Regions from separate parts of the Comamonas odontotermitis genome, predicted to be linked through region 3. Evidence: predicted binding sites of a transcription regulator. Region 3 holds the regulator's gene; each other region holds the start of a gene.
What was found. Region 3 encodes sigma-54, which starts transcription at its own class of promoters, with help from an activator protein. Its sites were predicted from a motif close to TGGCANGNAANCTGCTTT; they were not measured.
Positions count from the first base shown of each region.

Region 1: a site for sigma-54 is predicted at 2,344-2,361, ahead of LAD35_RS19605 (pilin). Genes of this name have one in related genera too.
Region 2: a site for sigma-54 is predicted at 2,307-2,324, ahead of LAD35_RS12040 (CmpA/NrtA family ABC transporter substrate-binding protein). Genes of this name have one in related genera too.

Region 1 is NZ_CP083451.1:4,277,066-4,281,249, forward strand. It holds gene LAD35_RS19590 (M48 family metalloprotease) at 1-147, opposite strand, end outside; gene moaC (cyclic pyranopterin monophosphate synthase MoaC) at 400-882, shown strand; gene tfpZ (TfpX/TfpZ family type IV pilin accessory protein) at 879-1,658, opposite strand; gene LAD35_RS19605 (pilin) at 1,716-2,273, opposite strand; gene LAD35_RS19610 (FHA domain-containing protein) at 2,587-3,285, opposite strand; gene LAD35_RS19615 (TerC family protein) at 3,444-4,127, opposite strand.
Region 2 is NZ_CP083451.1:2,581,519-2,585,702, forward strand. It holds gene ntrB (nitrate ABC transporter permease) at 1-853, opposite strand, end outside; gene LAD35_RS12040 (CmpA/NrtA family ABC transporter substrate-binding protein) at 880-2,151, opposite strand; gene LAD35_RS12045 (nitrate regulatory protein) at 2,402-3,676, opposite strand; partial or broken gene LAD35_RS12050 (transposase) at 4,138-4,184, shown strand, end outside.
Region 3 is NZ_CP083452.1:47,970-52,153, reverse strand. It holds gene LAD35_RS20510 (aspartyl/asparaginyl beta-hydroxylase domain-containing protein) at 36-959, shown strand; gene LAD35_RS20505 (glutaredoxin family protein) at 1,065-1,544, shown strand; gene rpoN (RNA polymerase factor sigma-54) at 1,606-3,240, opposite strand; gene lptB (LPS export ABC transporter ATP-binding protein) at 3,343-4,119, opposite strand; gene lptA (lipopolysaccharide transport periplasmic protein LptA) at 4,143-4,184, opposite strand, start outside.

The DNA of each region.
Region 1 (4,184 bases), on a different replicon from region 3:
ATAGTCGTACAGAATCGGGTCGTCGATGAACTGCGGATCGCGGTAAATCTCGCGTGCAATATCGTCACCCAGACGCCGCTCCTCGCTGGTCGTCATCTCGGCGCCTTCGCCCATGGCTGGCAAACTCCCCTGGGCGTGGGTCGCCATAGGAGCCAGCGCAGCTGAAACTATCAAATTAGTAGCTAACAGCGCACATCCCGTACGCGCAAACAGCCATTTTTTCATCAAAATTCCGTGTAGCAAAAGATATGACGCCCAGGGCGGAGTCAAGGCATTGCCTGTCGCAATCTCCATGCAGGCAACGACAACGCTAACACGTATGATGAAGCACCCTCGCACAAGTTGCACATGCTGCGCAGAGACAAGAGATACCAGCGATTGAGATTGAAAGCACACGCCATGAATGAACTCACCCACTTCGACGCCCAGGGCCAAGCCCATATGGTAGACGTAGGCGCCAAACCTGCCACCCACCGTATTGCCATTGCAGAAGGCTACATCACCATGCAGCCAGAAACCCTGGCCATCATCCAGGCTGGCACCGCCAAGAAAGGCGACGTTCTGGGCGTGGCACGCCTCGCTGGCATCATGGCCGCCAAGAAAACCAGCGATCTGATCCCTCTGTGCCACCCAATTGCACTGACCAAGGTGTCAGTGGATTTTGAAGTGCTGCCGGAGAAAAATGCTGTCCGCTGCGAGGCGCGGACGGAGACGGTGGGGCAGACGGGGGTGGAGATGGAGGCCCTTACTGCGGTGCAGATTGCGCTATTGACTATTTATGATATGTGTAAGGCGGTTGATCCAAAAATGATATTTAAAGATATCTCCCTAATTAGGAAAACCGGTGGAAAATATAAAAACATCGAATCTCTAGCACTTTAGTCCTCAAACCCATCGACCCTTACATATCCAATGATCGTAGCGTCACCGTTCAAAACAACACTCCACGCATCAAGCATTCTTTTGCTCACCAATGGCAAATAGTAAGAATTGTCCTTTTCAAATCCGTAAAAAGCAGCAGCTTTGTCGATAGTTAGTTTTTCTTGGTCTTGTCCCTTCGCATACAGGCTACTCAGGCGCTTCATTCTGGTCTTGACCATATCGCGGCTCATATCGTAGGCTTGCCACCAGTTCGGCCTCTCGCTGGGCTCCACACCCTTCATGGACATATCTATGCTTTCCAGCGTTTCTTCCCCATTCTTTGCTGATCGAATAGCCAATAATTTTGGCTTGTCAAAAAAAGAGAATTCCTTATATTCATTCGGTGCAAGAGCGGTGTCCTGTGGGTGTATTTGCGCTGCACTGACTGCAACAAATCTATCTACCTCATATACCAATGCTACTGGTCTTGCTTGGTATATGCTAAAAACCCCATAACATAGCGCTGCACATTGAATTATCACAATCAAAGAGATATCAATTCTTAACTCTTTTTTAGATTTTTTAGGATTGAAGATCACCGCAGTCAACAGTGGGCCACATACCACATCAACCCCTACCAATATCCAGAAAAGATGCAACCCACCTGCCAATTCACGGTAAGGAATAGGATACCAAATAACAAAGACGAGATACGCGATAACCGCTGCAATTAGAGCACTACAGAAGAAATGGCATACACCTGCTTTTGAAGCAGCAATGAGACGGTTATTGAACATAAATAGAGACAAAAAAAGAGGAGCATCGCTCCTCTTTTTATTTAACCAAATAACCAATTATCGTGCAGCAAAGCGGCAGTTTGCAGGCAGGTACTTGTACTTTTCAGGACCAGCCTTTGTACCGCAACCCCATACCACAGGAGCGCCAGCGACAAGAGGCTTCAAAGGCTGTGCAGTGTTCGTCACAGTTTCGCTGCCAGGCTCCAGAACCAGCACATTGCCCAAAGCAGTTGCCACTTGGCTACCTGCAGTGTAAGTGACGGTGATCGAACCTTCACCAGCAGCTGGAGTAGCAACATTCGCGATTGCAGAAATCGCAATGCTACCTACGTTGGTGCCCGGCGTAAATTCGTAACCATATACTGCTTCACCAGCAGCTGGAGCAGCTTGAGCACCCGAGCCACCATATGCAATGATTTTTCCGCTAGGGGTATTTGCAAAAGTCTCCGAAACAGCGCCCTTAGCAGCACTTGCCAGCACCAGACCTTCCGAAACGCGGGTACGGATGGTGTAGTCTTGGTATGCAGGCAGAGCGATAGCAGCCAAAATACCAATAATCGCCACAACGATCATCAGTTCGATCAGGGTGAAACCCTTTTGCATCTTACGCAGCATGTTGAAACCTCTCTATGGAATCTGTATTGAAACTAGTAGCCAGATCACAGCGACTTGGCTTGTGAGTAGTAGTGCAAGCGCCGTGCCAACTTTTGGCGGTGTGCGTCAGCTTGCGTGAGGCTGACAAAATTGCGGCTTTTTTGTTAATTGATTGTTGCAAACAGGCATTTTTGTCACATTACGCCTGCCTCGACATTTTTGTCACTCTACAGGCTATCTGCCAGCGAGCATCAACCTTCCGCCCTCAAAATGACAACGGCACCCGAAGGTGCCGTTGGTCTAAGGATTGAAGGAGTGAGCAGACAATCAATCATCAACTCAAGAACTCATACTCCATGCCCGCCAGCTCAATCTTGTCGCCACCTTTGACCACCGCTTCGGTAGTGCTCAGCGCGCGACCATTGAGCTTGGCGTCGGTGGCACCGTCCACCTTGGAGACCACGTAGCCCTTGCCGCGCCTCGTGAAGGCCACCACTGCGATGCCAGGGCGGCCTACGGCGGTCACGATCTTGGAGAGCATCACGTCTTCATCAGCACCTTTGACTGCGCGCAGGTGGGCACCAGCGTTATAGGGCGCTTCCTCATGGTGGGGAAATGCTGCAGGCGATGTGGATGGACCTTCTTCATGCGACTCGTTCTCGGGCAGCATGTGGGGCACAGGGACGGACAGCGCTTCGGTATAGAAACCGCCATTGGGCGAACCGGTCTCTGGTGCGATGGAGCTCATCAAAAAGCGGATGCGGCATTTGCCGATATCGAGCAGATCGCCGCTTTGGAGCACTTGGCGGCGGATCTTGATGCCATTGACCCGGGTGCCGTTGGTGCTGCCCAGGTCTTCCACCACCACGATGCCAATTTTCTTTTCATAGGTGAATGCAACATGCTCCCCACTGACAGCCATGTCGGTGAGGATGATGTCGTTGGAGGAACGGCGGCCCAGGGTAGTTCTGGACTCTTTGAGCACATAGTCCTGAACCACCATTCCATCTAAAGAAACTATTAAGCGTGGCATGTTGATTTACCTCCATGTAATTATACGTAAAATCACAATGGAGTTTCCGGTCTTGATAGTTTTGTTAACAAACGATACGTATCGTCGCTCACGCGTGGGTTTCGGGCGCAAAAAAAGCGCCCTCGGGCGCTTTTCTGGAAGATGGTGGTGAGGGCAGATCAGGCGGCTTTCGCCTCGCCTCGCTTTTGCAGCCACAGGCCCAGCCCCACCACCAGCGCAGCACCTGCAGCAGCGGCAATGTAGTGCAGCGCAGGGTTGGCCTCGACATAGCTGTGCAGCAGTCTGTCGTTCATGATGGTTTCGCCGCCAACCCAGCCGATCAGGCCTGCGCCCAGGATGACGATCACGGGGAAACGCTCCATCAGCTTGATCATCAGCGTGGAGCCAAAGATCACCAGAGGGATGGAGATGGCCAGGCCCAGGATGAGCAGCACCATGTTGCCCTGAGCCGCTGCGGCCACAGCAATCACGTTGTCCAGGCTCATCACCAGATCGGCAATCAGGATGGTGCGGATGGCGGTCATCATCGAGCCGGTGCCCTTGGATGCGCCTTCGTCGTCTTCATTGCTGGTCAGCAGTTGCAGACCGATCCACAGCAGCAGGCAGCCTCCGACGATCTGCAGGAAGGACAGCTCCAGCAGCTTGGCGGCCACCACAGTCAGCACAATCCGCAACACCACGGCGGCGCCGGAGCCAAACATGATGGCTTTTTTCTGCTGCTCAGGCGGGAGTGAACGTGCTGCAAGGGCAATGACAACCGCGTTGTCGCCCGAGAGAATGATGTTGATCCAGATGATTTTGACCAGCCCGATCCAGAAGTCGGGGTGACTGAGGTACTCCATTTTGCGCTCCGTAGTTATGAATGCAAAGACGCCAGATCATGGAGATCTGGCGTCTTC
Region 2 (4,184 bases), on a different replicon from region 3:
AGAAGCCTATGCCCACACCGCCGGTCAGCATCTCGGCGGCCACGATCACCAGCCAGGCCGTGCCTACGGCTAGACGAACACCCGTCAACATATAAGGAAGCACGGCTGGAAACAGAATGGTGGTGGCGATCTTCCATTCCGACAGGTTCAGCACCCGGGCCACATTCATATAGTCCTGGGGCACACGTTGCACACCCACAGCGGTATTGATGACCATGGGCCAGATCGAGCAGATGAAGATGGTCCAGATGGCCGCCGGATTGGCGCCCTTGAACACAAGCAAGCCGATCGGCAGCCAGGCCAGCGGCGAGACCGGACGCAGCAGGCTGATCAGGGGATTGAACATGCGCGAGAGAAAACTGAAGCGCCCGATCAAAAAGCCCAGCGGAATGCCCGCCAGCGCGGCCAGGCCGAAGCCGAGAGCCACGCGCTGCAACGAGGACAGCACGTTCCAGCCCACACCCTGGTCATTGGGGCCGCTGCGGTAGAACGGGTCCCTGAACACCTGCACAGCCTGCTCCCAGGTCTCCGCCGGGGAAGGGATGCTCTTGCCGGTGCTGCTGGAAACCAGAGACCACAGCCCGACCAGCAGCGCCAGCCCCAGCACCGGAGGCAAGATCCGCGCAAACAGTGGCTCTGTCCATTGGCGTAACGGGCTGGGCGCCACAATGGCCGAAGCCGAGGCTTGCGCTCTGGGTTTGGTATCTTTTTTCACATCAGACCTTATGTGCTCTTCGCCAACAGCTATCTTTTTTGAATCTTCAAGCAGCGCATCATTGGCCGCCTGGGCGGCCAGTTGCGAATCGTGAGAGGGATCGGATTCGAGCGGTGAATGGAATACGGCACTGACCATGGTGACTCTCCGGCGGGGTGGCGGCCTCAGGCCTTGATCTTGAAGCTGTCTGCGTACTGGGCCGGGTTCTTGCCGTCCCAGACCACGCCATCGATCAGCTTGCTGCTGCGCATCGGTTCCTTGGGCACACTGACCTGGAGTTGGCTGGCAGCCTGCTGGTACAGGTCGATGCGATTGATCTGCCGAGCCACAGCCAGATAGTCGGGATGCGACTTGAGCAGACCCCAACGCTTGTGCTGGGTCAGGAACCACATGCCATCGGACAGATAGGGAAAATTCACCGCCCCATCGTTGAAGAACTTCATGTGGTTGGGGTCGTCCCAGGTCTTGCCCAGACCGTTCTGGTACCGACCCAGAATGCGCTGGTTGATCGCGTCAACACTGGTGTTGATGTAGGACTTCTGGGCCACGATCTCGGCCATCTTGGTCTTGTTCTGCAGGCTGGCATCAATCCAGCGGCCAGCCTCCAGAATCGCCATCATTACGGCACGGCAGGTATTGGGGTTCTTCTGCGCGAACTCGCCCGTGGTGCCCAGCACTTTCTCGGGGTGGTCCTTCCAGATGTCTTGCGTGGTGTTGGCCGTGATGCCAATGCCATCCATGATGGCGCGGTGGTTCCAGGGCTCACCCACGCAGAAGCCATCCATGTTGCCCACGCGCATATTGGCCACCATCTGGGGCGGCGGCACAGTGATCAGCTTGGCTTCGGACAAAGGATTGATGCCCGCCGCCGCCAGCCAGTAATGCATCCACATGGCGTGGGTGCCGGTAGGAAAGGTGCCGGCAAACGTGTATTCGCGCTTTTCCTTGCCCATCACCTTGGCCAGGCTGGGCCCATCTACCGCGCCCTTGTCTGCCAGGGCCTTGGACAGGGAAATCGCCTGCCCGTTGTTGTTGAGATGCATGAGCACGGCCATGTCCTTCTTGGGGCCACCCACGCCCAGTTGCAGGCCATAGACCAGACCATAGAGCACATGGGAAAAATCCAGTTCGCCATTGACCAGCTTGTCGCGCACGCCAGCCCAGCTCGCTTCCTTGCTGGGAATGATCTTCACGCCGTATTTCTGATCCAGCCCCAGCACCGAGGCCATGACCACGCTGGCGCAATCGGTCAGCGGGATAAAGCCTATCTTGACCTCTTTCTTCTCCGGGGCGTCGGAGCCCGCAGCCCAGGCGCCATGGTGACCCAGTGCACCATACAGCGCTGCACCGCCAGCCGCACGCAGGAAATCACGTCGGCCGCCAATGGATGCGGGCTCCAGCTTGGAATTCATCGACAAAGCAAGGCGTTGGCTCATGAGAAAACTCCATCAAGAATCGTGGTGAAGGCGATCCAGAAAACAAAAGGCGCCCTTCCCTCCTCGGGTGAGAGGAGAAAAGGACGCCGTTGTCCCAGGTCGCTCGTAGTTACGCTTTCAGCGCGACCGCCTTTGGTCTGCTGTACAGCAACAGTCATGCACAAACCATGCCAGCGCTTTCTCAGAGGAGAAGACTGGTTTCAGCGCCGATCTGGCCCAAATTTGGTGCAGCGCAGCAATCACGGGACTGTCAAAGCGATGAATTGGTGCTGGCAGGCAGCAGTTCCAATGTGGCCAGAATGGCATCGGCCACATCAAGCATGCGCCGGTTCTGGTTCATGGCCGTCTGGCGAATCAGCTTGTAGGCGTCGCCCTCGCTAAGCTGGCGGTAGTTCATCAGCACGCCCTTGGCCCGCTCTATCGTCTTGCGTTCCTGAAGCGTCGCGCGTGCCTTGTCGATCTCGGCCTGCATATCCTGCAGGCGCATGGATTGCTCCTGTACCAGCGAGACAATGCTCTTTTCGAGTTGCAGCCCATAGGCGCCCTCTGCAGGCAGGGTGGCTGCAGGCTGTCTTGCCCCCAAAAATGCCTCCGCAGCTTCAGCACGCGTCTGCGGCTGCCTCTCCAGCAACTGGCGCTGCTGGCTCAGCGCGGCACTGGCCAGCTCACGCTTGCGCAGGCATTGAACCTCCAGCTCCTGGGCCAGAAACGCCTCAATCTGGTGCATGGCATCGAGCCGGCTGGAACAGGCCTCAAACCAGGAAGCGCTCAGACCCTGCTCCAGCGGTACGCCATCCCCGGCCGTGCAGCCCATGCGGCGCAGCCGCTCGATCACCGTCATATCGGGGCAGGCCCCGCATTGCAACTGCCATCGCTCCCTTCCTGCCAGACTCGCGAAGTCGGCAAACACCTGAAAACATCGCTCCTGCGAATCGATCAGGTGCAGCCAATGGCGCTGACGCTCGGTGTTGCCAATCCCTTCTGTAAACGCTGCGACTCCAGTGGCACGCTCCTGCCCGGCCAGTTCCTTGCCTTGCATGAAATGAAACAGCGCCACCAGCAACTTCGCGATGTCGGGATCGCAGGCGCTGTCGGCGGCCTCGAACACCACGGTCAGGCAGGCGGCAATCATGCGGATCAGCGCCTGTGTGCAATCCTCGGCGCTCAGCTGCAATGCATCCCGCTGGCGGCGCAGCAACGGTAGCGCTTCAAAGCCCTCAAGCGCACTGGCGATCGCATTGAACAGCCGCGCGCCATGTGCGCCCGGCAGGCGCTCACCCAGCTCATCAAGCACCAGGCAGACCCTGCCCATGACCGCGTCTACATGCGGGCCATGCTCCAGCAAGCTTTGACGCGCAAACGCTCCACCACTGAACAGATACATATTCGAGAGTCCCCGCTCCTTCTGAAGCGCGTGGACCAGCTCTGACATGCTCGCCACAAGGCTGCTGGCACTGCTGATCTGCTCCAGCGCAGCCATCTCACTTTGCCGGGCAGCGATCAGATAGTGCAGAGGCGTTTTCATGGGGCATGTCTTTATCAGCATTTCAAACCTGTAAAGATGCACAATTCATGCCATTTTTGAATTAACGGATATTGACTGGGTGTTGCTGGCTGGAGTACGACGGACTGCAAGCAAACGACAGTCTCACATCGTGGCGCTCTCGAGCGCGTCGATAGACCAACGCTTGCCACTCTGCGGAGCAAAGCACTTCATGCCTTGTTCAGTCGGATGTTCAAGGCACCTCGCACCTGCGATGCTGCGTTGTGTACCTTCCAGTTCGTGGTGTTGGTATCGCCGCAGAATCCAGCTCCATTTACTCATCCGACGAGCCTGCCACTGCAGCGTGCGGAGTTTGCGCCACAGCCCAACTCATAGAGCCTGTTCAAAGCCTTGCCTGGATGTGAAAAGCTTGGCGGGGGAGAAAGAGCTAGCCAAGCGACATCAGTCGCGAACAATTCGAGATCATCAGGCCACTGCTGGAGAGCGCGCACTTGATTGTGGACGCGCAGAGCGCAAAGAACACGGATAC
Region 3 (4,184 bases):
CACGGGCCGCAATGCCCTCGGTAAAATCGGCGGCTATGGCAAAAATCATTGTTCTGGCCCTGGTGCTGCTCTTCTTTGGCTGCGGCCTGTACATGCACCTGCGTGGCAAGGTGCGGCACAAGGTGCTGCGCCAGCTGTTTGACCACTCCACCTTCACGGCGCCGTTCAACGTCTTCATGTTGGTGTTCAGCAAGGTGCCACGCACACCCTACCTGCCCACCAGCACCTTCCCCGAGCTGGCACCGCTGCAGGCCAACTGGCGCGAGATCCGCGAAGAAGCCATCAACCTGCAGAAAAACATGCAGATCAAGGCGGCGGCCAACAACGACGACGCGGGCTTCAACTCCTTCTTCAAGACCGGCTGGAAGCGCTTCTACCTCAAGTGGTATGGCGACGCCCACCCCTCGGCCATGGAGCTGTGCCCCAAGACCACGGCGCTGGTCAAGGCCATCCCCAATGTGAAGGCCGCCATGTTTGCCGAGCTGCCACCCGGCGCCAAGCTCAACCTGCACCGCGATCCGTACGCGGGCTCGCTGCGCTACCATCTGGCCGTGCTGGCGCCCAACGATGACCGCTGCATGATCGAAGTCGATGGCCAGCCGTACAGCTGGCGAGAGGGCGAAGGCGTGATCTTCGACGAGACCTATATGCACTGGGCAGAAAACCGCAGCGAAGGCAACCGCATCGTGCTGTTCTGCGATGTGGAGCGCCCCATGACCAACGGCTTTGCCCAGTGGCTCAACCACTGGCTGGGCAAGAATGTGGTCGCTGCCGCCAGCTCCCCCAACAACGAGGGCGACCCGCGCGGCTTCATCAGCCGCATCTTCAAAATCTCGTTCTACATGGGCCAGTGGCGCCGCCGCTACAAGGCCTGGAACAAAACCGCCTACAAACTCACCAAGTTCGGCCTGATGCTGGCCGTGGCAGCGCTGTTTGTATGGTGGCTGTGGCCCGCTTGAAGGGCCCAATCTTGATCACTGCAAAAAGCCACTGGTGCGCAAACGCCCAGCGGCTTTTTTCTTTTATATGATTGGCTTGGCCCCCAGCGCCTCCCTGGAGACTCCATGCGTTCCTTTTGTCTTACGTTGTTGTTGATTGCAATCTACCCGTTCGCAGGTGCGCAGACGCTGTACAAAACGGTGGGGGCCGACGGCAAGGTGGTCTACAGCGACCGGCCCCCTGCCGAAGGCAACGCCCAGGCCCTGCAGCAGGAGCAATTGCCGATCAGCATCGTGCCGGGCATGCCACCGGCACCCGCAGGCAAGGCGACCGCGAAGAAGGCGGTGGTGCAGCATGGCCAGGCCGTGCTGTACATGGCGCAATGGTGCGGCTACTGTCGGCTCGCGCGCGCCTATCTGGCCAAAAACCAGATCGCCTACCGTGAAATCGATATCGACACGCCAGACGGCAAGGCCGCTTTTGCAGAGATCGGCGGCCGGGGCGTACCGGTGCTGCTGGCAGACGGCCAGCGGCTGGCGGGGTTCCGCGAATCCAGCTATGACGCGCTGTTTGCCAAGCGCAAGGCTGCAGCGGGCAAGAAATAAGGCAAAACTGGCCCCTGGCACCCGCCCATCAAGCGCGATACGCTACACAAATAATAGCAACCTACAAGGTCTTGCGCAGGCTGGCCGCCGGAATACGCAAGGCTTCGCGGTACTTGGCGACCGTACGGCGCGCGCACTCGATGCCCTGCTCCTGCAGCAGATCGGCGATCTTGGCATCGGACAGCGGCTTTTTCGGGTTTTCCTCGTCCAGCAGCTGCTTGATCAGCGCCTTCACCGCCGTGCTGGAGGCGCTGCCCCCGGTTTCGGTGCCCAGGCCCGAGCCAAAGAAGTACTTGAGCTCAACCGTGCCCTGGGGCGTTGCCATGTACTTGGCCGTGGTCACGCGGCTGATGGTGGATTCGTGCAGGCCCAGCTCATCGGCGATCTCGCGCAGCACCATGGGGCGCATGGCAAGCTCACCATGTACGAAGAAGTTGCGCTGCCGCTCCACAATGGCCTGCGACACCCGCAGGATGGTGTCGAAACGCTGCTGGATGTTCTTGATGAACCAGCGCGCCTCCTGGAGCCGTTGCTGCAGTGCACCATGGCCTTCGCTGCCCTTGTGGCTGCGCAGGGCGTTGGCGTACACCTCCTGCACGCGCAGGCGCGGCATCACTTCGGCATTGAGCTGCACGCTGAAACCCGGCACAGGCAGGCCGCGCTCGTTGCTGGGGCGCACGATGATGTCGGGGATGATGGCGTTGCGGTCAACGTCTGCATATGGGCGGCCCGGGCGTGGCTCCAGCTTTGCAATCACCGCCAGCGCGCTGCGCACGGCAGCTTCGCTGCAACCCGTCAGCTGCATGAGCTTGCGCACATCGCGGCGCGCCAGCAGGTCGAGCGATTCCTGGCACACGAGCAGCGCAGTCTCCAGGGCCAGCGCATCGGCCTCGGGGTCGGCGGAGCCTTCGTCGTCCAGCAGACGCTGGCGGGCCTTGATCTGCAGGGCCAGGCATTCTGCCAGCGTGCGGGCGCCCACGCCCACCGGCTCCAGGCTTTGCAGCAGGCGCAGCGCCACGGTCAGGTGGTGCAGCAGCGCGTCATAAGCGTCTGGATCACTGGCGTCCCCAAAGCTCTGGGCCAGCTCGGCCAGGGTCTCTTCGAGGTAGCCGTCGTCGTTCAGCGATTCGATCAGGAAGTACAGCGCAGCGCGGTCTTCCGGGCACAGCCGCAGCGACAGCGCCTGGCGGTGCAGCACATCCTGCAAGCTGATGTGGACCGAGCTGCGGTCCGATGCGGGAGTTTCTTCTTCGTCATCTGCCGCGCTGGCACGGGCTGGCACATCGCCGCCCCATTCTTCCCAGTCGGATGCAGAGTCGCCCGCAGCCGCTTCGGCGTCTGCACCGGTTTCCTTGCCTGCGGCAAAGTCCAGGGTTTCGCCGCCAGCGTAATCTGGTTCAAAATCAGATTCAGTGCTTGCTGAATCTGCAGAAGAAGCTACTTTTTCAGGAGCATTTTCTGCGCGATCATCGCCTGCGTCCGCGCTGGCGCCCGGCACATCGGCAGGTGCCGCTGCAGCGTCCGGCTCCGCAGCAGCCTCGTCCGCATCCCGCTCCAGGAACGGGTTTTCGTCGAGCATCTGCTCCACTTCCTGCGACAGCTCCTGGGTGGACAGTTGCAGCAGCCGGATGGACTGCTGCAGCTGCGGCGTGAGCGTGAGGTTCTGCGAGACGCGCAGTGACAGCGAGGGCATCATAGCGAGCCCCCTTGCATGGCAATGTATGCGCTTGCTATGAAACGGTTGTGTGACCGGCCAGCCACCGCGCGAACAACGCGTTGCCAGCCAGGTCTGCGTGCATCACATGCGGAAATGCTCACCCAGGTACACCCTCCTCACATCGGCGTTTTCCACAATCTCTTGCGGCGTCCCGGCTGCCAGCACCTTGCCATCACTGATGATGCAGGCGTGGTCGCAAATGCCCAGGGTTTCGCGCACGTTGTGGTCAGTAATCAGCACGCCGATGCCACGGTCTCTCAAAAAAGCGACGATACGCTGGATCTCGATCACCGCAATCGGGTCAATGCCCGCAAACGGCTCGTCCAGCAGAATGAAACGGGGCTGCGTGGCAAGCGCCCGTGCAATCTCGACACGGCGACGCTCGCCGCCGGAGAGTGCAACGGCCGGCGACTCACGCAAGTGCTCTACACGCAGCTCCTGCAAAAGCGCCGTCAGCTGGCGCTCCACCTCATCGCGTGGCAATGGCTTGCCATTGGGGCCTTTTTGCAGCTCCAGCACGGCGCGCACATTGTCCTGCACGCTGAGCTTGCGGAAGATCGATGCTTCCTGCGGCAGATACGACAGGCCCAGCTGCGAGCGCTGGTGAATCGGCATGTTGGCCACCGAGTGGCCGTCGATGCGGATGTCACCGCCATCGCTGCGCACCAGGCCAACGATCATGTAGAACGATGTGGTCTTGCCCGCGCCATTGGGGCCGAGCAGGCCAACGACCTCGCCCTTGCGCACCGACAGCGACACATCCTTGACGACCTTGCGGCTGCCATAGGATTTTTCGAGGTGCAGCACTTCGAGCTGGCTGCGATGGTCGCTGGCTGCCGCCTTGGCGTTGACCGAGATTCCCGACGAAGTTTCAGCCACGGTCACTTGGCTCCGTCATTGAGTTGGGTGCTCGGGCGCAGCTT